3 regions of the Shewanella sp. 11B5 genome follow, and region 2 is predicted to be linked to each of the others. Evidence: predicted binding sites of a transcription regulator. Region 2 holds the regulator's gene; each other region holds the start of a gene.
The links. Region 2 encodes LexA, which represses DNA repair genes until DNA is damaged. Its sites were predicted from a motif close to TACTGTATNNNNATACAGTA; they were not measured.
Positions count from the first base shown of each region.

Region 1: a site for LexA is predicted at 1,876-1,895, ahead of recN (DNA repair protein RecN). Genes of this name have one in related genera too.
Region 3: a site for LexA is predicted at 2,939-2,958, ahead of CXF78_RS12790 (LexA family protein). Genes of this name have one in related genera too.

Region 1 covers NZ_PJAP01000218.1:654-10,490, forward strand. The annotation lists gene CXF78_RS01820 (YjaG family protein) at 1-455, shown strand, start outside; gene CXF78_RS01825 (DUF3319 domain-containing protein) at 540-740, shown strand; gene CXF78_RS01830 (AEC family transporter) at 829-1,797, shown strand; gene recN (DNA repair protein RecN) at 1,926-3,584, shown strand; gene CXF78_RS01840 (hypothetical protein) at 3,734-4,798, shown strand; gene CXF78_RS01845 (phosphatidylglycerophosphatase A family protein) at 4,930-5,421, opposite strand; gene thiL (thiamine-phosphate kinase) at 5,432-6,388, opposite strand; gene nusB (transcription antitermination factor NusB) at 6,476-6,880, opposite strand; gene ribE (6,7-dimethyl-8-ribityllumazine synthase) at 6,894-7,370, opposite strand; gene ribBA (bifunctional 3,4-dihydroxy-2-butanone-4-phosphate synthase/GTP cyclohydrolase II) at 7,494-8,597, opposite strand; gene CXF78_RS01870 (riboflavin synthase) at 8,722-9,381, opposite strand; partial or broken gene ribD (bifunctional diaminohydroxyphosphoribosylaminopyrimidine deaminase/5-amino-6-(5-phosphoribosylamino)uracil reductase RibD) at 9,446-9,837, opposite strand, start outside.
Region 2 covers NZ_PJAP01000357.1:95-7,672, reverse strand. The annotation lists gene ctaD (cytochrome c oxidase subunit I) at 1-1,001, opposite strand, end outside; gene coxB (cytochrome c oxidase subunit II) at 1,011-2,597, opposite strand; gene CXF78_RS07805 (cell division inhibitor SulA) at 2,993-3,499, opposite strand; gene lexA (transcriptional repressor LexA) at 3,496-4,110, opposite strand; gene plsB (glycerol-3-phosphate 1-O-acyltransferase PlsB) at 4,375-6,798, shown strand; partial or broken gene CXF78_RS07790 (aromatic amino acid transport family protein) at 6,798-7,578, shown strand, end outside.
Region 3 covers NZ_PJAP01000543.1:191-5,128, forward strand. The annotation lists partial or broken gene CXF78_RS12775 (MlaD family protein) at 1-753, opposite strand, end outside; gene CXF78_RS12780 (ABC transporter ATP-binding protein) at 750-1,514, opposite strand; gene CXF78_RS12785 (MlaE family ABC transporter permease) at 1,517-2,629, opposite strand; gene CXF78_RS12790 (LexA family protein) at 2,997-3,410, shown strand; gene CXF78_RS12795 (Y-family DNA polymerase) at 3,417-4,673, shown strand; partial or broken gene CXF78_RS12800 (hypothetical protein) at 4,893-4,938, shown strand, end outside.

The DNA.
Region 1 (9,837 bases), on a different contig from region 2:
TATTAGGTACTGCACTAGAGTTATTATGGCAAAGCCAATATGACAAAAAGCTTAAGTTCAATATTGATGTGCATTTACAGCGCCTCGATGAAAACACCCCTGATCCTAGCGACTTTGAAGCCTATGGTGCTTATCCCGCCATGGATGCGGCTGTTGCCATCGCCACCTTAATGGGTGCGATAGATGGAAAAATTGAAGAAGATATTACTAACATCAGTAAGTTATCATCAAGCACCGTCGCCAATTATATTGAAGCTATTAGTGATGAATCATTAATGGATGAAGAACTCGATGAGTTTGTTTTTTCGCATCCAGTAATGGAACAAGAAAAAGAATTACAAGGCATGGTACTCGACATTATCGAAGCCAATCCAGACATAACCAGCGAACTGGTTAAAGGTTTGCGTAAAGATATTATCGAAGCTGGTGTGTCTAATATTGGTATTAGCCTGTAGTTCGAACTTGTAGAACAAATCGATTAATGTCAATCAACATCATTTAGCCTGAAATTATTCAGGCTTTTTATTGAGTCTCGTGCAATGAGAAGAATTTTTTATCAAGGTTTCACTTTCAGTAACGCCAATGGTAAAACTGATGACTGGACACTAGTAATTGGTAATCAAGTACGAGTAGGTTCGTTGTTTGAATTAAGAAGGCAAGTGCATTTTTTTTCTGAACTGGGAATATTACCCCCTCCGAAAATATCAAAGGCGAATTTAGCCTTAAAATCTGACAAATAATCACTCGTTTAACTTTAGCCTAATTGCAACTGCCTATCGAAAAGCAGTAAAGTGATCTTATTATCATTTTGCTAAGGAATTGCGAGGGATGTCCAGTATTCTTACCCCGCTAATCGCTGTATTTATTATTATGCTGCTCGGCAGTATTGTTCAAAAAATGCGACTGTTGCCAGCAGACACCGATTTGATCCTCAATCAGTTTGTCTATTACATTGCTTTCCCCGCAATATTACTGATTGTGCTCGCTGAAACGCGCATTGAAGACATTATTCAATGGGGCTTTATCGGTGGGTTTAGCCTAGCGATGGTCATTACTTACGCCTTAGTGATTGTTGTATCACTACTTAGCACACCTAAGAAGCAAGCCGTTGCGGCAATGCGTGCATTAAACGCTACCTTTGGTAATACCGCATTTATTGGTATTCCATTGCTGAGTTTATTATTCCCAGGTCATAAAATGGCATTAGTCGCTGCAGCGATTGCCAGCTTGTTGTCAGTGATCATGTTTGCTTTTGCTTTAGTATCAATTGAGCTAGCCAGCCGTGATAAACAATCAACCGACCATGCCATCGTCATCATGGCTAATGCCCTGTATAAAAACCCAATCGTGGTTGGCAGTGTTATTGGCATTGGTTTATCAGCACTGCATATTACCTTACCGGATAGTCTGGCCTTAATGTTACACCAGGTGGGAAATACCTCTAGCCCATGTGCACTGTTTGCCATAGGAATGGTACTTGCCAAAGCCTTACGACATCAATCTGACACAAAGATGTTCAGTATTGGTTTGATTGCGGAACTGAATTTAATCAATTTACTCAAGTTAATTATTCAACCATTAATAGCCTTTGGATTACTCAAACTGTTCGGCGTAGAAAAGGAATTACTGACCATGGGAGTTATTTTAGCAGCGTTACCAACGGCAGCAAGTGTGTATCTTTTGGCCGACCGCTACCAAATTAACGCCAACGTCAGCGCCCAAGGCATTTTATATGGCACATTAATCACTTTTATCAGTTTGCCAATAATAGAAACACTCTTAAAATCCATTGCTTAATGATCAATCAAACCTAGATGATAAAATAGTCAACGATAATTATTGCTCAACCACTTTACTGTATATAAAATCAGTATATACTGTTTATCAATACAGTGGTTTGGTAGTTTCATTGACAGGAATTCATTATGCTTTGCCAACTCAGCATCAACAACTTTGCTATAGTACGCTTTTTAGAACTCGACTTTAAAGCCGGTATGACAAGCATCACCGGCGAAACAGGTGCAGGTAAATCGATTGCTATCGATGCGCTTGGATTATGTCTTGGTAATCGAAGTGATGCCAACACTGTCAGGCCTGGAGCCACCAAAACTGAAGTAAGTGCACGATTTACCCTTCATGATGTTCCTTTAGCCAAACGCTGGCTTGAAGATAGCGATCTTGATGCTGAAGATGAGTGTATATTGCGTCGAACCATTAACAGTGATGGCCGCTCAAGAGCCTACATAAATGGTAATCCTGTGCCTGTGACGCAATTAAAAGCTATCGGGCAACTATTGATTGGTGTTCACGGCCAACATGCACATCACGCAATGCTTAAAAGCGAGCATCAATTAAACCTACTCGACCACTATGCTAACCACAAAATACTGCTTGATAGCGTTAGCGCTAGCTATCAACGCTGCAAACAAGTGGAAAACGAGCTAAAGCATCTTGAGCAAGCTCAGCACGAACGCATTTCACGCCAACAGCTACTGCAATATCAAGTAGAAGAGCTTAATGAGTTTAACTTAGGCTTGGAAGAATTTGATGAAATAGAACAAGAACACAAACGCTTAGCCAATGGCACAGATTTAATTGAACGTTGCCAAGCAGGGTTACACTTATTGACCGAAAGTGATGAAGGCAATATAGAATCTCTGCTTAATAAAGTAGCCAGCATTGCTGATACGCTTCAAGGTTATGATGAATCCCTTGCGCCTATTAGTACTATGATTAGCGATGCGTTGATTCAAGTACAAGAAAGCGCTAGCGAAATTGAAAGTTATTTAAGCAGTTTAGAGCTTGATCCAGAACATTTTGCCTATTTAGAAAAACGCCTTTCAACGGCAATGCAATTGGCGCGTAAGCATCATGTGAGTGCAGATAAGTTGGCGCTACATCATCAAGCATTGATGAATGAATTAACCGAACTTGCTGACGATGAAACTAAATTAGATGGTATAAGACAACAACTTGAAGCCACCAGAAATGCCTATTTAACCAATGCACAAAAACTGAGTCAAAGTCGTAGTCGTTATGCCAAAGAATTAGACAAGCTAGTCACTCAGTCTATCCATGAGCTCAATATGCCTAAGGGTAAATTTACCATTCAGATTAATCATAATCCGGACAACATTTCAGTTAATGGCTGCGATAGCATTGAATTTATGGTGACCACTAACCCTGGACAACCATTACAACCGATTTCTAAAGTTGCCTCTGGCGGTGAGTTATCGCGTATTGGATTAGGGATTCAAGTGATCACAGCTAAAAAAGTCGCCACTCCAACACTCATATTCGATGAAGTTGATGTGGGTATTTCTGGACCAACAGCATCTGTCGTCGGTCGTATGTTACGTAGCCTTGGTGAGTCGACTCAAGTGTTATGTGTCACCCATTTGCCGCAAGTTGCAGGTAATGGCCATCAACATATGTTTGTGAATAAATTTAATAAAGGTGGCAACACCGAAACGACCATGCAGACCTTAGATAAAGATCAACGGGTGAATGACCTTGAACGCTTATTAGGGGGGGAGGTCATTACAGAAAATACCTTGGCTAATGCCCGCGAGCTGTTGCAATAATCGTTATGCACTTATAAAAAGCAAATCAATATGTTAACGTAAAGTTAAAATAGATTTACGGATAAATCATAATGATGAAAGTAATAAAGGGCTTGGGTATTTTTGTCGGGCTAATATGTAGCTTACTGGTATTTACCGTTGTCTGTTTAGTGGCCATTAATGCAACAGACAGAACAAAGTCACCTAACACTCTTTTAGTTGAAAACTGGCTAAAACAGCAACCTATCGACCCTAGCGAAAATGGCTATGAGTATGCAATTACTATCGTAGGCACAATAGGAGATGATAAAACAAATGATAAAAAACCATTAATCAGCTTCAGCGAGCAAGAAGTTGAGTTAACTGACAATTTTAAAACCGCTTGTTATCAAACGGATTTGATAATATGCAGTGAATTTATTAGCGATAATAGCGATAGTATTAGAAATGTCATTGGCGCTCATAAAGCCAATATACAACAATATAATACATTATTAGATATGCCTTATTGGCAAGAAGAACCACAGTCTTTAACCCCAAATAATCAAGCTCACTGGGGTCTGCTTTTTAAGTTAAGAGATGTTCGTCAGCTTGCTGCGATAATAAGTGTAGATACATCTGACAACAAACTTGACCAACAAGCTGCGGTAGCATTTTTAAACAAAGATGCACATTTTTGGAATATGGTTTATCACTCATCTCGCTCAACACTCAATCATATGATTGCCGTTAACATGATAAAATATCAGCTTAATTTAGCTAGCACTTTAGCTAAGACCACAGATACAGCTGTTGTAACCAAAGTCACAGCTTGGCAAACATCATTCGAGTTAACTGATAGTGATTTTGAACGGATATTTTCTGGAGAATGGCTTTTTGCCCATAACGTTACAGAACAAATGTTAATTGAAGTGCAGTCTGATAGTGTGGCTTTTTATGAGAAATGGTTAGCATATGCGTTGCTTAAGCCAACAGACAGTGACAATCTCATGGCCGAGTATATTGTCAGCCTAGTAAAGGAACCGGTTTCAACGACCTCGATGCACACACTCAAAGAACCAAATTATTGTTCTAACGACAATTATTTTCAGCAATTATGGATGTTACGCTACAATCCGATTGGTAAACTATTTAACTGCACTGTTTATGGAACAGATTACAAACAACGTTTAACTAATATGAATACAGAGTTAGAGCAATTGCGGACGAATCTACTTACCGCAAAATCATCCTAATAAGTAGCTGCAACTGATTAAGTATAAGTATTATCGACAAAAAAGAGCACAAATATGCTCTGTTTATGTATTAGGTGCGTTTATAATCATTGTTATAATCAGCTACTTATAATCTGGTATTGATAAAATATTTATAGATAATAGACCGCTAGTTGTACACCGATTAACGAAAATATTCCCGCCAATACATCATCAATCATTATCCCAAAACCGCCATGCACTTTGGCATCGAGCCAGCGAATAGGCCATGGTTTTACGATATCAAAAAAGCGAAATAGTACAAAACCAAGTGCTAACCACATAAAACCTAAAGGCGCTGCAATCATGGTGATCATCAAGCCAACTACTTCGTCCCATACAATTGCACCATGGTCATGTACGCCCATATCTTTAGCTGCTTTGCCACAAATATAGAATCCAGCGAGCATGCTAATACAGGTAATGATAAGGTAATTAGTTAAGCTTAACTGTTGCATGAGTAGCACGATGGGAACAGCGGCTAAAGTACCAAAAGTACCTGGTGCTTTTGCCGCTTTACCGCTGCCAAAGCCTAATGCCAAAAAGTGAATTGGATTGGCTAAAGACAGTTTTTTTACGAATTTATCTTGGGTTAATAGTCTCATAGTACTTCAATTAAAAATGCACAAAGCCACGTGAAATTGGGTTAAATTCTAGCCCATTTTCTACTAGTTTTAATTTATCACCTGCACTGATTTGGCCAATTTTAACAAATTTTACACCAGCATGAATTAACGCTGTATCAATTGCGCCACGTTGAGACTCAGGAACCGTAAACAATAACTCGTAGTCTTCACCACCAGTAAGTGCATAACTTAATGCATCTTCATGGCTGAGATTGGCTTTAATTGAGTTTGATAACGGAATTTGATTCACATCGATGACGGCGCCCACTTTTGATGCCGTTAATATATGCCCAATGTCAGACATTAAGCCATCTGATAAATCGATAGCACTGGTGGCGAGTGTACGAAGCGCTTGGCCTGCTAAAACACGAGGCGTTGGGTAATAATGGCGATTAATTAGATATTCTTTATCTTCAGTGTTAACTGTTTTGACTCCTCTGAGGATATCAAGACCTAAAGCTGAGTCACCTAATGTGCCTGTCACATAAACCCAATCACCTATTTTTGCACCATCACGGGTTAATGCAGTGCCTTTAGGAACTTGGCCATTAATCGTAATACTGATACTGCGAGGTCCACGTGTAGTATCACCACCAATTAAGGCAATACCATAATATTCTGCAATCTCGAACAGGCCTTCACTGAAATGTGCTAACCAAGGCTGGTCAACATCAGGCAAGGTCAACGCTAAGGTAAACCAGGCAGGTTCAGCTCCCATTGCGGCGAGGTCAGAAAGGTTAACCGCTAACGATTTATAACCTAAAGCATGAGCAGGAATGTCTGCTAAAAAGTGGACGTTTTCAACAAGGGTATCACAAGAAATCGCTAACGATTTATTGTCTGCAGGATTCACTAACGCACAGTCATCGCCGATGCTTAACTCAACATCGCGCCTTTTTAGGCCTTTATTGCGGAAGTAATGTTCGATGAGTTGGAATTCTTTCACATTCAGTCTGGTACGGTAAACCGTCCACCTTAATTTTGAAACAATTGATAACAAATGAAAACGGTATCCGAAGATACCGTTCTGGTGTTACTTATGCTTCACTAACTTATCAAGCAAGCCGTTGACAAATTTGTGACTATCTTCAGCACCAAACGCTTTCGCTAACTCGATACCTTCGTTAATCGCCACTTTAAACGGCACATCTTTACGGAAGGTCAACTCATAAGTTGCCAGACGCACAATGGCTTTTTCTACTGGTGATACTTCTTCAAACTTACGATCAAGATGCGGCTTTAACAGCTCATCAATTTGCGATGTTTTTGATGCTACACCAGTTAACAACTCACGAAAATAAGCGACATCAACACCGTCAGTGTTCTGTTCAGTTAAAAACTCATGTTCTACGTCAGCAACTTTGTTTTGACTTAACTGCCATGAATAAATGGCTTGAACGGCTAAACGGCGGGCCTTACGGCGCTCTGAAGGTTTCATACTTTTCCTACTATTACAGCTGTTGTTCTAGTTGTTGCAGTACATTAACCATTTCAAGCAAACTAAGGGCTGCTTCGCCACCTTTGTTACCTGCTTTAGTACCTGAACGCTCAATAGCTTGTTCAATGGTATCTGTAGTTAATACACCGAATGAAACAGGAAGATCATACTCTAATGCAACTTGTGCAAGACCTTTGTTACATTCACCAGCAACAAATTCAAAATGAGGTGTACCGCCACGAATGACAGCACCTAATGCAATGATACCGTCAAACTTTCCACTTGCAGCCACACGTTTTGCAGCAAGTGGTAATTCAACTGCACCAGGTACGCGAACAACAGTAATGTTGTCGTCACTGACCTGGCCGAAACGCTTTAATGTGTCTATTGCACCATCAAGCAGACTTTCAACTAAAAAGCTATTGAATCGCGATATTACGATCGCCACTTTGGCATTTTTCGCTTCGATATTACCTTGAACTACGTTCATTCTATCTTACCTAAATTAGCTAAAGCACCCGGCTCGGGGCAAAAAGAGGCGTTATGATATCACAGCCAAAAGCCCTGAGCGCTATGCAATTAATGAATTTGTTAAATTTACCATCAGCCAAAATTATTCAGCTATATAATCAGTCACTTCTAAACCGAAACCAGACAGTGAATGATAACGTTTTGGCGAACTGAGTAAACGCATAGTGCTGACACCTAAACTCGACAGAATTTGCGAGCCTACGCCAACACGACGAGATGTTCCTTGCCACATAGCTGGCGCTGGAGATTGACCATTGTCTTCAGCTTCAAACGCTTTTACTTTGGCCAATAAATTACTCGTATGTTCATCATTACCCAATAACACTAAAACACCACCTTCTGAAGCTATCCGCTCCATGGCTTTTTCTAATGGCCAACTGCGCTTTTGATCACGTTCCGAATGCAGTAAATCATTGAAGGTATTTTGTAAATGCACACGCACCAAACAATTTGGTTTTACGTCATCTTTAATCAAGGCGTAGTGTAGTTGATTATCGATAGTGTCTCTGAAGGTCACCATAGTAAACTCACCAAAACGAGTCGGTAATTTACACTGAGCTTCGCGTACAACCGTGGTTTCATTCGTATTACGGTATTCAATTAAGTCGGCAATAGTACCGATTTTAATCCCATGCTTTTCACTGAATATTTCTAAATCGGGACGGCGCGCCATGGTGCCATCTTCGTTTAAAATTTCAACAATCACACCAGAAGGCTCACAGCCAGCTAAGCGTGCTAAATCACAACCGGCTTCAGTGTGACCAGCACGTATTAATACTCCGCCCTCTTGTGCCATCAACGGAAAAATATGCCCAGGTTGCACTAAATCAGAGGCTTTGGCGTCTTTGGCAACAGCAGCTTGTACAGTCACTGCACGGTCATGAGCAGAAATACCTGTTGTGACTCCAGTAGCCGCTTCAATTGACACGGTAAAATTCGTCGAGAACTGGGCATTATTATTAGTAACCATTAAAGGCAAATTAAGCTGCTGACAACGCTCTTTGGTCATTGTTTGGCAAATTAATCCACGGCCATAGGTTGCCATGAAGTTGATTGCTGCTGGCGTCACTTTATCAGCGGCCATGATCAAATCACCTTCATTCTCTCTGTCTTCATCATCCATCAAGATAACCATCTTACCTTGACGAATATCTTCAATGATTTCTTCTATGCTATGTAGCGCCATTGTCAGACCTTTATTTAGTAAGTGTTTGATTTAAAATTTAGGTATTAAATCTACTGGTATTGCGAATTATGTATAGAGTAAAAATGCTGTTTTACTGTCGCAATTAACGTAAAAATTGTCGCGTTTAACGTAAAAAACCTGATTTAGCGAGTAATTCCATGGTCACGCCCGATGAAGGCTGCACATGGTTAGCTTCCGGTTGCATTAAACGCTCTAAATAGCGCGCGATTAAATCGACTTCGATATTGACACTATCACCTACTTTTAGATCCACCAGCGTGGTTTCACCAGCAGTGTGAGGCACAATCGTTAATCTAAAACGAGCGCCATCAACTTCATTAACGGTCAGGCTAACACCATCGATGGTGATCGAGCCTTTGTGAGCAATATAGCGACTTAATTGAGCTGGTACCGATAACCAAAACTCGAGTGCCTTGCCTCTGTAAGCGCATTGCTCAACTTTGGCAATGCCATCAACGTGTCCACTCACCATGTGTCCACCCAATCGAGTGGTTGCCGTAACCGCTTTCTCTAGATTAACTTTCTGACCTACTTGATAATGACTAAAGCCCGTTAAGTCAACGGTTTCTGCCGATATATCAGCAACGTAACCATCACATAAACGCTCAACAACGGTCAAACACACGCCATTGGTTGCAATACTATCACCTAGCTTTACGTCGGTTAAATCCAACTTACCACTGGCAACCGTTAAGCGGATATCGTTACCTTTACGATCAATTTTACGTAATGTGCCAAGGGCTTCGATTATTCCAGTAAACATAATGACTCACTTTTTGCTGTTAAACTTTGCTGTTGCTCAGGTTTTAGCCATAGCAACTCGCACATTAATAGGGTTGATTATATCTGAGGATATAACGCTTATCTTGTCCTACGTTACGTTCATCAATTAGTAGCAGTGCAGGCGTTTGTTCCATTGTACTGTAATCAGGTAACTGCAACATATTACGTCCATGGCTACCGAGGATTTTAGGCGCTTGATAAAGCACTACCTCGTCAACGAGCCCTTGGGCGACAAATGCCCCCGCTAAAGTGGCCCCCGCTTCAACTAAAACAGAATTAGCATGCTGACCTAAATACGTTAGCAAGGCTAACAATGGAATTCTGCCCGACGAGTCACACGTTAACTGAAGAAAAGATACATGTTCTGGAAATTCTGCCTTGACGCTTTCGGGATAATGGCAACCAGAAACCAGTAAAATAGGACTTTGAATTGAAA
Region 2 (7,578 bases):
GTTGGAATGGCAATCAACATGGTGCAATACATGAAAAACAATTCGGCAAAAACAGGCATACCAGTGGTAAACATGTGATGTGCCCATACCAAAAATGACAGAATGGCAATACTGGCAGTGGCGTAAACCATTGAGGAATAACCAAACAGCTTTTTACGGCTAAAGGTTGGTACTATCGCGGAGATAATACCGAAGGACGGTAAAATCATGATGTAAACTTCGGGATGACCAAAGAACCAGAAAATATGCTGGAACATCACCGGATCGCCACCACCTGCTGCATCAAAAAAGCTAGTACCAAAAAACTTATCGGTTAATACCATGGTGACCGCACCTGCGAGCACTGGCATTACCGCAATCAGTAAAAATGCGGTAATAAGCCAGGTCCACACAAATAAAGGTAACTTCATCCATGTCATGCCAGGAGCTCGCAAGTTTACAATGGTTACAATGACGTTAATTGCGCCCATTATCGAACTTATTCCCATTATGTGAATGGAGAAAACAAATAGGGCGGTACTGTCAGGGCTATAGGTGGTTGAGAGCGGGGCGTAGAATGTCCAACCAAAGTTAGGACCGCCGCCTTCCATAAATAGCGAACCTAATAACATGGCAAAGGCGAAGGGTAAAATCCAAAAGCTCCAGTTGTTCATTCGCGGTAGTGCCATATCTGGCGCACCAATCATCATTGGAATTAACCAGTTAGCTAATCCGGTAAAAGCGGGCATCACCGCCCCAAATACCATGATGAGACCATGAACTGTGGTCATCTGATTAAAAAAGTTAGGCTCTACTAGCTGTAATCCAGGCTGAAACAATTCAGCTCGAATGACCATTGCCATGGCGCCGCCAGTAAGAAACATAATGAAACTAAACCATAAATATAGCGATCCAATATCTTTATGGTTAGTGGTGAGTAGCCAGCGCATTAGCCCCTTCGGAGCCCCGTGATGATGATCATCATGAGCGGTAGCCAGTGTATCGTGCGTTGTTGTGCTCATTGTTTTCCCCTACTGTCCATGGCTAGCGACATCGGCAGGTTGCACCGCCTCGCCAGAATTATTGCCCCACGCATTGCGCTCATACGTAATCACCGCCGCCATCTTGCGAGGGCTAAGTTGACCACTAAATGCCTGCATTGCGGTTCCTGGTTTACCGTGCATAACGATATCGATATGTCCGCTAACAGGTCCGGTAACAACAGGGCTGCCAATAAGTGAAGGGAAAGCGCCAGGTAAACCTGCGCCAGTGGCTTGGTGACACGCAGCACATGTCGTAGCATAAACCTGCTCACCTTCAGCAATTAATTGCTCCAAGGTTAAAGTGGGCAGATCCTCTGGTACAACAGCTTCTGCTACGGCTTCGACAGCTTGATTGGCTTTTGCGGTAACCGCATCGGTAATGTCAGTTGTCGTTGCTGCAATAGTATTTGCTGCATCGGTTACTGCTTTACTTGGTTCGGTGCTTGCCTCGTTACTGCCTAAAAAGTTGCCTATATCAGCAGCTTGAACTACATCACCGCTATTATTGCCCCAGGCATTACGCTCAAAGGTAATTACTGCGGCAATTTCTTGGGCGCTAAGTTGTTTTGCAAAGGCTTGCATTGCGGTTCCTGGTTTACCGTTTAAGACGATATTCAGGTGATCTTCAACAGGCCCTTTTATGATAGGGCTGCCAATTAATGATGGGAATACACCAGGAAGACCCGCGCCATTGGGTTGATGACAAGCGGCGCACCTAGCAATATAGATTTGCTCACCTTGTGAGGTTAGCTCCTCAAGAGACAAGGTTTTAGACATTGATGCCGCAGCGGCTGCAGCAGCATTGCTTGCTAGTTGTTTTTGCTCCACTAACCAATTATCAAAATCGGCCTCCGATAATGCTTGCACCACAATCGGCATGAAACCATGGTCTTTACCGCATAATTCGGCACATTGGCCGCGGTAAATACCGGGTTTATCAATGCGGGTCCACGATTCGTTAATAAAGCCTGGATTGGCATCTTTTTTAACGGCAAACGCCGGCACCCACCATGAATGAATAACATCATCAGATGTCATCAAGAAGCGCACTTTTTGATTAATTGGCAGTACTAATGGCTTATCGACTTCGAGGAGGTAATGTTCTCCTTTGGCCTCACTGCCATCAATTTGAGCTCTGGGGGTGGATAATGTGCTGTAAAATTCGATGTCTTTATCAAAATAGCTGTAATGCCACTTCCACTGCGACCCAGTAATTTTTATGGTGAGATCAGCATCACTGGGATCTTCCATAGCAATCAAGGTTTTGGTGGCTGGAATAGCCATGCCGATTAAGATGATGAAAGGGATGACGGTCCAAGCAATTTCCACTTTGGTACTTTCGTGAAAATTGGCCGCGACAGCGCCTTTTGATTTGCGGTGATAAATCATTGAGTAAATCATGATCCCAAACACCACTAACCCAATTACACAACAGATATAAAGAATTGTCATATGGAGGTCGTAAACCTTGCCACTGATATCTGTCACGCCTTGAGTCATGTTGAGGGGCATTTCTGTTGCCCCAAGCGGAAGTGCTACAAACACAACCAGTAAACAATACAACCATTGCTTCACAAGACTACTCCTCTGCTAATTGCAAATAGCAACTACAAAGAAGAGTCACACAGTAATTCTCTGCTCTATGCAAACTCTTCGGTTCCCGAAAAAAGTTTGATGACCTCAAAGTACTTTGGTGGCTGTAAACAGACGGTCTACGGTTTTATTGTTAGCTGTGCACCACGCTTGTACCTACGACTGAACTTATCAATTTTGATTTGGATCATTTGTCTGAAAGTAATCTTGATTACTGTCATTCACGTCCAATTAAAGATAAAAAATGTTTCATCCTTGTTAACCACATTACTTGTAGATTAAACATTGATCAAGATCACTTTGTTGGCTAATAGGCTGAAAAAAGATGAAAAAAAACCCTGAATTCAATACAGGGCTTGGTAATGAAGGGTTCGTGCTTAGTGAAATGAGCAAAAATTACTTGTTCCATTTGTTAAAGTAGGGCTAACAAGTTGATGTTTGTGAGGTAAGTGAGCATTCACATCTTCAATTACCACCCCTAATGCACGTGCACTTTTAGCAACAATTTCTAAACGGCGACTATCACGAGCATCAAGTGAGCTTGTCCAAGTCACTACTGCGCTCGATGTACCGCTAGTGAGCGCTTTCTCCATGGCCCATAATGTTTCGACTTCATCTTTGGTGTGCACCAGTAAAATGCGATCCATTCTTACACCAGCACTTGCCAGCATATGTTTATAGCCAATATGGGGCGGGCTAATTAATACAATCCATCTGCCTTGCTGGCTCAATATCGCTAACTGGCTGCACAATTGGCTCAGTTCAGCTTCACCTTGAGTGACAGTTTTTAATGTTTGAATGGTTTGGGTGCCATGCAGTTCTGTTTCAGTTAAATCTACCCATAAGCCCGGGTGGCGTGGCGCGATGCCCATTAGTTTGTTCATAACCAATCTCCATTACGGATAACGCCAACGGCAAGCCCTTCGATAGTTAGGCTTTGGCAACTTAAATCTACTTTTATCGGATTGTAATCTTCATTTTCGGCATGCAGATAAATCACATTACCTTTTTGTTCAAATCGTTTTACGGTGACGTCATCATCAACACGTGCCACAACAACCTGGCCATTACGTGCTTGCTGCATTTTGTGTACAGCGAGTAAGTCGCCTTCTAAAATTCCGATGTTTTTCATGCTGTCACCACGCACTCGCAGCAAAAAATCTGCGGCGGGCTTAAACATGTTTGGATCGACTTGATAGTATTGCTCTACATGCTCTTGAGCCAAAATTGGTTCACCAGCAGCAACCTGCCCAATCAGTGGCAGACCGGTTTCAACCTGTTCTTCATGAGGTAAACGAATGCCTCTTGAGGTACCAGGCATGATCTCGATAAAGCCTTTTTTGGCTAATGCTTTTAAATGCTCTTCGGCGGCATTAGCACTTTTAAAGCCAAGACGATTCGCAATTTCAGCACGAGTGGGTGGCATACCTGTTTCGGCGATATTGTTTTTAATTAAGTCTAAAATTTCTGCTTGGCGCGGCGTTAACGGTCTCATGATGATTCCTGTCTTTTTATACAGTGACTGTCATTATATACAGTGTTTATGTTCGCGCAAGTATTAACCAACTATTTTTTGTATTTTGTTGATTAAGTATCACTCAACAATATGTTTTAGTTAACTATTACTAATGTTCTGTCTTATGTTATTTCTGATAGTGAGAGCTTAAGCGTAAAGATAGATCGGTCTGATAGTGTAAGCAGGGTGGTTTCTGGTATCCTATACATCAATATTACAGTGGCTTATGTTGCGAAAATAACCATGTCAAAACCAGATTCAATATTTTTACGAGCATTAAGATGGATTCAAAAGTGGATGGTACAGACCATTGTGGTCCCTCACGATCCTTTTGATGACCTCAATATAGATCCAACTAAACCTTTGGTTTATTTAATGAAAACGGAATCTATTAGCGATATTGCTGCGTTGAGCGAAATCACCGAGGGCTTTGGTCTGCCCAGTCCTTATGAGCCATTACAGCTTGATGGCTTAACCGTGCCTCGTGTGGTCTGTTTAGAGGGCCGCAAACCACTATTTGGTAAACGTGAAAGTGGTGACAAATTCCTTAATTATTTTACCAGCTTATTGTCTCTTCACAGTGAGAGTCCTGAATTAGATATACAGTTGGTTCCTGTTTGCCTTTATTGGGGACGTACACCCGGTAAAGAAGAAGACAGCATGAAAGCTGCAGTATTTGAACGTGAAAACCCTACGTGGTTACGTAAATGGTTAATGATTTTATTTTTAGGACGCCATAATTTCGTCCAGTTTTCTAATGCACTATCGCTTCGTCATATGGCCGATGAACATGGTACTGATAAAAGAATTGCTCACAAATTAACCCGAGTCGCCCGAGTGCATTTCCGCCGTCAACGCAAAGTGATGACAGGGCCACAATTACCTAATCGACAAGCGTTGTTTGCCTCTTTATTAAAATCAGAATCTATCAAAAAAGCCATTGAAGAAGAGTCTGCGAATAAGAAAGTAACGGTCGAGAAAGCGCGTGAAACCGCCATTGAATACCTTGATGAAATTGCCGCCGACTATTCTGACAGTTTGGTGCGTATTGCCGAACGTTTCCTGACTTGGTTATGGAACAAATTATACAGTGGTATCAATATCAAAGGTGCCGAACAAGTAAGACAGTTACATCATGATGGCCATGAAATTGTTTACGTTCCATGCCATCGTAGTCATATGGATTACTTGCTACTGTCGTATATTTTGTATTATCAGGGCATGGTTCCGCCGCACATTGCTGCCGGTATTAACCTTAATTTTTGGCCAGCAGGGCCGATGTTCCGCCGTGGTGGTGCATTCTTTATCCGTCGTAGTTTTAATGGTAATAAACTTTATACCGCAGTATTTCGTGAATATTTAGATCAGTTATTTGCTAAGGGTTATGCGGTCGAGTATTTCACTGAAGGCGGCCGTTCGCGTACCGGACGTTTGTTAGCGCCTAAAACCGGTATGTTGGCTATGACAATTAATAGTGTGCTACGTGGGATAGAGCGCCCAGTGACCTTAGTACCCGTGTATTTAGGTTATGACCATGTGATGGAAGTGGCGACGTATCACAAAGAATTAAGCGGTAAGAAAAAGAAAAAAGAATCAGTTTGGCAGGTATTTGGTGCTATTCGTAAGTTAGGCAATTTTGGCCAAGGTTATGTGAATTTTGGTGAGCCGATTAATTTACAACAGTTCTTAAATCAGCAGGCGCCAGAGTGGCGTGATGAGCTAGCTAAAGATCCTGATCAAAAACCTTCTTGGTTTACGCCATCAGTTAATTTATTAGCTAACCGTGTAATGACTAATATCAATGGCGCTGCCGCAGCCAGCTCAGTAACATTGACCAGTTTAGTGTTACTAGCGTCAGAGCAAAATGCGTTAGAAAGAAGCCAGTTAGAGCGTCAGCTTGATTTGTATTTAGCCTTACTTAAAACAGTGCCTTATACCGAATACGCCTCAGTGGCAGAAGGTAATGGCAAGTCAATTGTTGATCATTGTTTGTCGTTAAATAAGTTTGTCAGTACCAAAGATCTTATTGGCGAAATCATTTCTGTTGATGAAAAAATTGCCATCACCATGAGTTATTACCGTAACAATATTATTCACTTAATGGCGCTTCCGTCATTAATTGCCAGTTGTTTAGTGCATTATGATGTGTGCGACCGTCAGCGAATTCATGCCATTGTAATGGACTTTTATCCATTGCTTAAAGCTGAACTCTTTATGGGCATTGATGATGTGCCTAAACATGTAGATTGCATTTTAGATTTCATGCTTGAACAAGGTTTACTGACAGGTAGCGATCAATTTGAGATAACGCCTCGTCATATTACCCAAGTGTTATTGTTAGCCGAAACTATCAGTGAAACGTTGCAACGTTATGCGATTATTTTTAATTTACTGGCAATAAAACCTGATCTTGAGCGCTCAGAACTGGAACGCGATAGCCATTTGTTAGCCCAACGATTAGGCGCGCTGCACGGTATTACTGCACCAGAATTTTATGACAAAAAATTATATAACACCCTGAGTGTGAAATTGAAAGAATTGGGCTATTTATGCAGCGACGAACATCGTGCTGAAGTGATCAGAATTCGTGATAACGCTAATAAATTACTCAGCTCTTTAGTAAGACAAACCATTGTTGATAGTGTGGAAGCGGAGCACGGACAATAATGGCTAATCATATGAATGCTGCCAAGCATCGAACCAGCGGTAAATCTGTATTGGGTGGGGCGATGATTATTGCCGGAACCACTGTGGGTGCAGGCATGTTTTCGTTACCCGTTGTTGGTGCTGGAATGTGGTTTGGCTATTCTATCGCGATGTTACTCGGCGTTTGGTTTTGCATGCTAATGTCGGGTTTATTGTTATTAGAAGCCAATTTGCATTTTGAACCAGGTGACAGTTTTGACACCTTAACTCGGGTGACTCTGGGGCAGTTCTGGCGGGTGATTAACGGCGTTTCGATTGCGTTTGTGTTATATATTTTAACCTATGCTTACATCAGCGGTGGTGGTTCGATTGTGAATCACAGTCTGTCTGCATTGGGCGTAAGCCTACCGCAGAGCGTAGCCGGATTAGTGTTTGCGGTAGTGTTGGCTCTGGTGGTATTTATTAGTACTAAAGCGGTCGACCGTATCACCACAATCATGCTTGGCGGCATGGTGATTACTTTCTTTTTGGCTATTGGTAACTTATTAATCGATATCGATACCATAAAGCTAGTGTCGCCTGATGGTGAATCGCGTTACCTGCCTTATTTACTTGCCGCGATTCCATTTGGCTTAGCCAGTTTTGGTTATCACGGCAATGTGCCAAGTTTAGTCAAATATTACGGTAAAGATGCCAAAACCATCGTTAAAGCGATTATTACTGGAACCACTATCGCATTGGTAATTTATATATGTTGGTTAGTGGCAACGATGGGTAATATTCAACGAAGCCAGTTTGCCG
Region 3 (4,938 bases), on a different contig from region 2:
CTCAACGAACTTGGGTTCATCATGATTTAATTGCACCAGTAAATTATCGAGTTTTAGCAGCACTTCAAGCCCATTTTTACCTAATGCTGCTTGAGTGTTGTCTAAGTTAATCGCGGTGCTTTTAACTGCTTTGGCTGCATTATCAAAATTATCCAGTGCTTGCTGTATTTTTCCGCTGGCGGCAATGTCACTGAGCTGCTGAGCTAAATTATCGACATTGTTGACTAAACTTTTTAAGTTTAACGATTGCAAGTCTTTCGACAGTGATTCGAAATCAGTCGCGATGGTCGGCAATTCTAATAATTGATCTTTTTCTCCGTGAAATACCGGTGACGTGTTGGGAAAGAAATCCAGCTCAACATATAGCAGTCCGGTGAGTAAACTCAGATAATTCAGCTGGGCGCGTAAGCCGTTATCGATGGCGTGAGAAAAAAACTCTTCACCTACTTGGATCCCTTTTATATTGATACGTTTCAACAATAAGTCGGCATGAACCGCAGCCGTGACACCCTGGCTACTGTCGTTGGGGAAATCGATACTGATATCGCTTATTTCACCTATTATGACCCCTTTTAATTTTACCGGTGCGCCTACCTGTAACCCTTGCACAGAACTGTTAAAAAACATCACTACAGGGGCTTTCTCTGCAAATATACGCCCACCGGAAAAGAACAGTAATGCAATAAACACTAAGATAATTGCGCCAAATATAAAGGCACCAATCGCGAGCGGAAGTCGTTGGCTTTTACTCATGAGATCTCCGATTTTTCGGTACGATTGAGAAATTGACGAACCCTAGGCTGGCTACTGTGTATTTTTAATTCTCGTGGGTCACCACAATCGAGCATAGTATTGGTCTCATTATCCAGAAATACACAGCGAGTGCCGATTGACAATATACTGGGCAGCTCGTGGGACACAATGATCACGGTAGAGTCTAACGCCTGGCATATTTGCACGATCAATTGATCTAAACGCATCGAGCTAATAGGGTCTAAACCTGCAGAGGGTTCATCAAAAAATAACAATTGAGGGTCTAATGCCAGCGCCCGTGCTAATCCTGCGCGTTTGTGCATACCGCCGCTTAACTCGGCAGGATAAAATTTCTCGAAGCCCGCTAAGCCGACAAGTGCCAGTTTATAGGCGACGGCTTCGGCAATTTGTCGCTCCGAAAGGTCGGTATAGAGCTGCATGGGTAACGCCACATTCTCGCCAAGCGACATGCTCGAAAACAATGCGCCAGTTTGGAAGGTAATTCCCCAATCTTTGAGCATTGCTACCTGCGTGGGTTCATCTGCCTCATAAAAGTTTTTGCCTTGATAGAGTACTTCACCCTTTAGTGGTGTGAGTAATCCCACCATCGATTTCAGCAAGGTTGTTTTGCCACAACCACTGCCGCCAATGACAAAAAAGATATCATTCTTGTTAATGTCGAAGTTGAGTTTTTTTTGCACCTCGGTACTGCCGTAGCCGACTGATAGATTACGTACACTGATAAAGGCATCATCAACCATGGTTAGATCCCTAATTTATCGTATAAGATATTAAGCGCTGCATCGGAGACAACCAAAAAAACAATGGCCTTAACCACAGCGTGGGTCGTCGCTAAACCAACGGCATTAGAGTCACGTCCGCAAAGCAGTCCCGCCTGACAACCCGCAATCGCAATTAAAAACCCAAAAATTAAACTCTTTATTAAACCAGTGGAAATATCGACCCAATCAATCGCAACCTGGGTTTGCAAAATATATTGGGTATAACTCACGCCCATACCGTTAGCAACTAACGCACCGCCAATCATGCCTATTACATCCGAATAAATACACATTAGCGGCATAATAAAAATTAATGCTAATAACCGCGGTAAAACCAGAAACTCCATGGTAGGAATGCCCATCACTCGCAGCGCATCAATTTCTTCATTAACTTGCATGGTGCCTAACTGCGCCGCATAAGCGGCTCCGGTTCGGCCAGCCATAATAACGCCTGTCATTAGAGCACCCATTTCACGCACCATTCCGATAGCCACTAAATTAGCCACATATACTTGGGCGCCTAATTGACGCAGCTGTACCGAACCTAAATAAGCCAAAATCATTCCCACGAGCAGGCTAATTAAGGTAACAATCGCAAGCCCCTTAGGCCCAGCCTGTTCGATAAAAAAAACGATATCACTTCGGCGAGTTCTCGCTTTACCTCCCAACCAACGGCCTAATACCAAGGTACAGTCGCCAACAAATACTAATCCATCGTGCACCTGTAAGCCTTGCTTAATAAGACTTCGACGTAAGGTCGGCCACAATCCGCCAATAGCACCATCATTAGTGGGTTGATAAACAGGAACATCGGTAGCCAGTTGCAGTAATTGCTGCAACCCTTGAGGCGTTTGTTGAGTGTCGAGTGGTATTTTTTTCTGCTCACACCAGCGAGATAATTGTAATAAGGCAATGGCGAGGCTTGAATCCCAATGAGACAACTCTGTGGTGATTAAGGTGATAGATTGGCAATTGGATGGCAGCTCAGCACAAATATCTGCGCCTAGCGGTGCTTGGCCTAATTGCCAATCACCAGCAAGGTTCAGTAAGCAGTTATCATCGTGCATGTCGATATGGAATGTTGCGAGTGTCATGCTAGACCCCCGAGCCAATATGAAATAAGTATATTCGTTTGTTTTATAAACAGGTTAGCTTGATTTTTGCTCCTGTTAACAGTGTAGACCAAGCTTACTGATTATATTTTGACCTTGGACATATTATTTCATCAATAATGAAGCTATCACTTTGATGTATTGACGCTTTGCTACATTGAAGAAGCGTTAGTTATGGACCGATGTTGTTGTGCAGAGGCAATAAAAACGCCGTTAACGGTTGAACATAACCGCCGCTTGTCGCGATTTAAAGCAAATAAACTTGCGCTGACAAAATTTAACGCTAATATGTACTGTTTATTTATACAGTATTTATTTGTATCGTATACATCATATTAGAGGTTGTCATATGCGCGTTATTCCCATTGCAGCCAGTGCCGGTATTACCGGTTTCGAATCACCTGCCGCTGAGTATCTTCAGTTAGGCCTCAGCCTTGATGAGATATTAATTCAGCATCCAAGTTCCACTTTTATCGGCTTAGCCCAAGGTGAGTCGATGCAAGGAGTGGGAATATATGATGGTGACTTATTGATTGTCGACCGTCATGAAACGGCTAGAAATGGCGACGTGATAGTGGCTAATTTTAATGGTGAATTTGTGTGTAAAATTCTCGACATGCATCGGCGAATGCTGATGTCGTCTAATGAGCAACATTTACCTGTGACCATCTGCGACTATGATGACTTTAGTATTGAAGGTGTGGTTATTCGCTCGATTCGTTGTCATCGTCAAAGCCCACTGCTTATCAGCAAAAAAGGTTAGGTAACAATGTTTGCCTTAGTCGATGCCAATGCTTTTTATTGCAGTGCAGAACAGGTTTTTCGCCCTGACTGGCGCGGCAGACCGATTATTGTGCTGAGCAATAACGATGGCTGTATTGTCGCGGCTAATCGGCAAGCAAAAGAGGCGGGTATTGAGAAGTTTTTGCCTTACTTTCAAGCTAAAGCATTATGTGCCCAGCGCAATGTCATTGTGTGCTCATCTAATTATGAATTGTATGCCGATTTATCGGCAAAGATGATGGCAATAATTGGTCGTTTTGCACCAGAGCAACATGTGTACTCCATCGATGAAAGCTTTCTGTCTTTTAAACACAGTTATCCTGCTATCAAATGCCTGCATAGCCAGGGTCATTTAATTCGCCGTGCCGTTTGGAAAGAAGCACGCTTGGCTGTTTGTGTGGGCATGGGCCAAACGTTAACCTTAGCTAAAATAGCCAATCACGCCGCTAAAAAAATCCCGGGATACCAAGGAGTGTGCGTTATCGACACTGCGCAGCAACGTAATGACATTTTACGCCAACTTGCCGTAAAAGAGGTGTGGGGGATTGGCAGGCGCATCAGTAAAAAGCTTGAATTGATGAATATTCGCAGCGCATACGATCTCGCCTCTATGCTACCCAGTTTGGCCAGAAAACAATTTAGTATTGAAATTGAACGCACTGTACGCGAACTTAACGGCGAAGTGTGTAAACAATGGGATGAGGCTAGGGCAGATAAAAAACAAATTTTCTCCACCCGCAGTGTGGGCGAACGTATTTGCGATTTTGAATCGCTATTACAGGCATTGAGTAAACATGTTGGCATCGCAGCAAGTAAAGCTCGTCAACAAGGCTCACATTGTAAAACCATGTTGTTATTTGCCAGTAATTCGCCCCATGACGAACGGCCTGTGAGTTATAAAGTTATCGTCCATTTTCCATGTCCAACCAATTGCACCATTGAACTCACCAAAGCCATGACCGACGCCGCCCCGAGATTATTTAGCAATGGTGTTCGTTATTACAAAATTGGTGTAGGCCTAGTTGATTTAACCAGCGAGAAACATTTTCAATTTGATTTATTTAATACCGCGAAGGTTAATTATGCCTTAATGGACACGCTTGACGGCATCAACCAACGATACGGCCGCGATACAGTGTTTTTGGCTGCACAAGGGATACAACAAAAATGGGCCATGCGCCGTGATTTACTCACACCTCAATATTCAACCCAATGGAAATGCTTACCCAGCATTAAATGCTAAGATTTTTTATTACTAAGGTTTATTACTAAGGTTTATTACTTAGGTTTATTGTAACAGTGGTATTACTCTGCCATAGCACATGTAAGGTAAAGGTCATTCAACTATGGCTAAATCTTAAAATGTGATTCAGCTCTTATTATCGCTCTAGTTAAATTGTTAATGTTAAATCGTACTCATCATATGGCCGACATAATGCGAAATACGCTGTTAAACATAGCAATGATAATTTCACTACTTGGACAATTACTTGTTCCAAGTTTTGCTA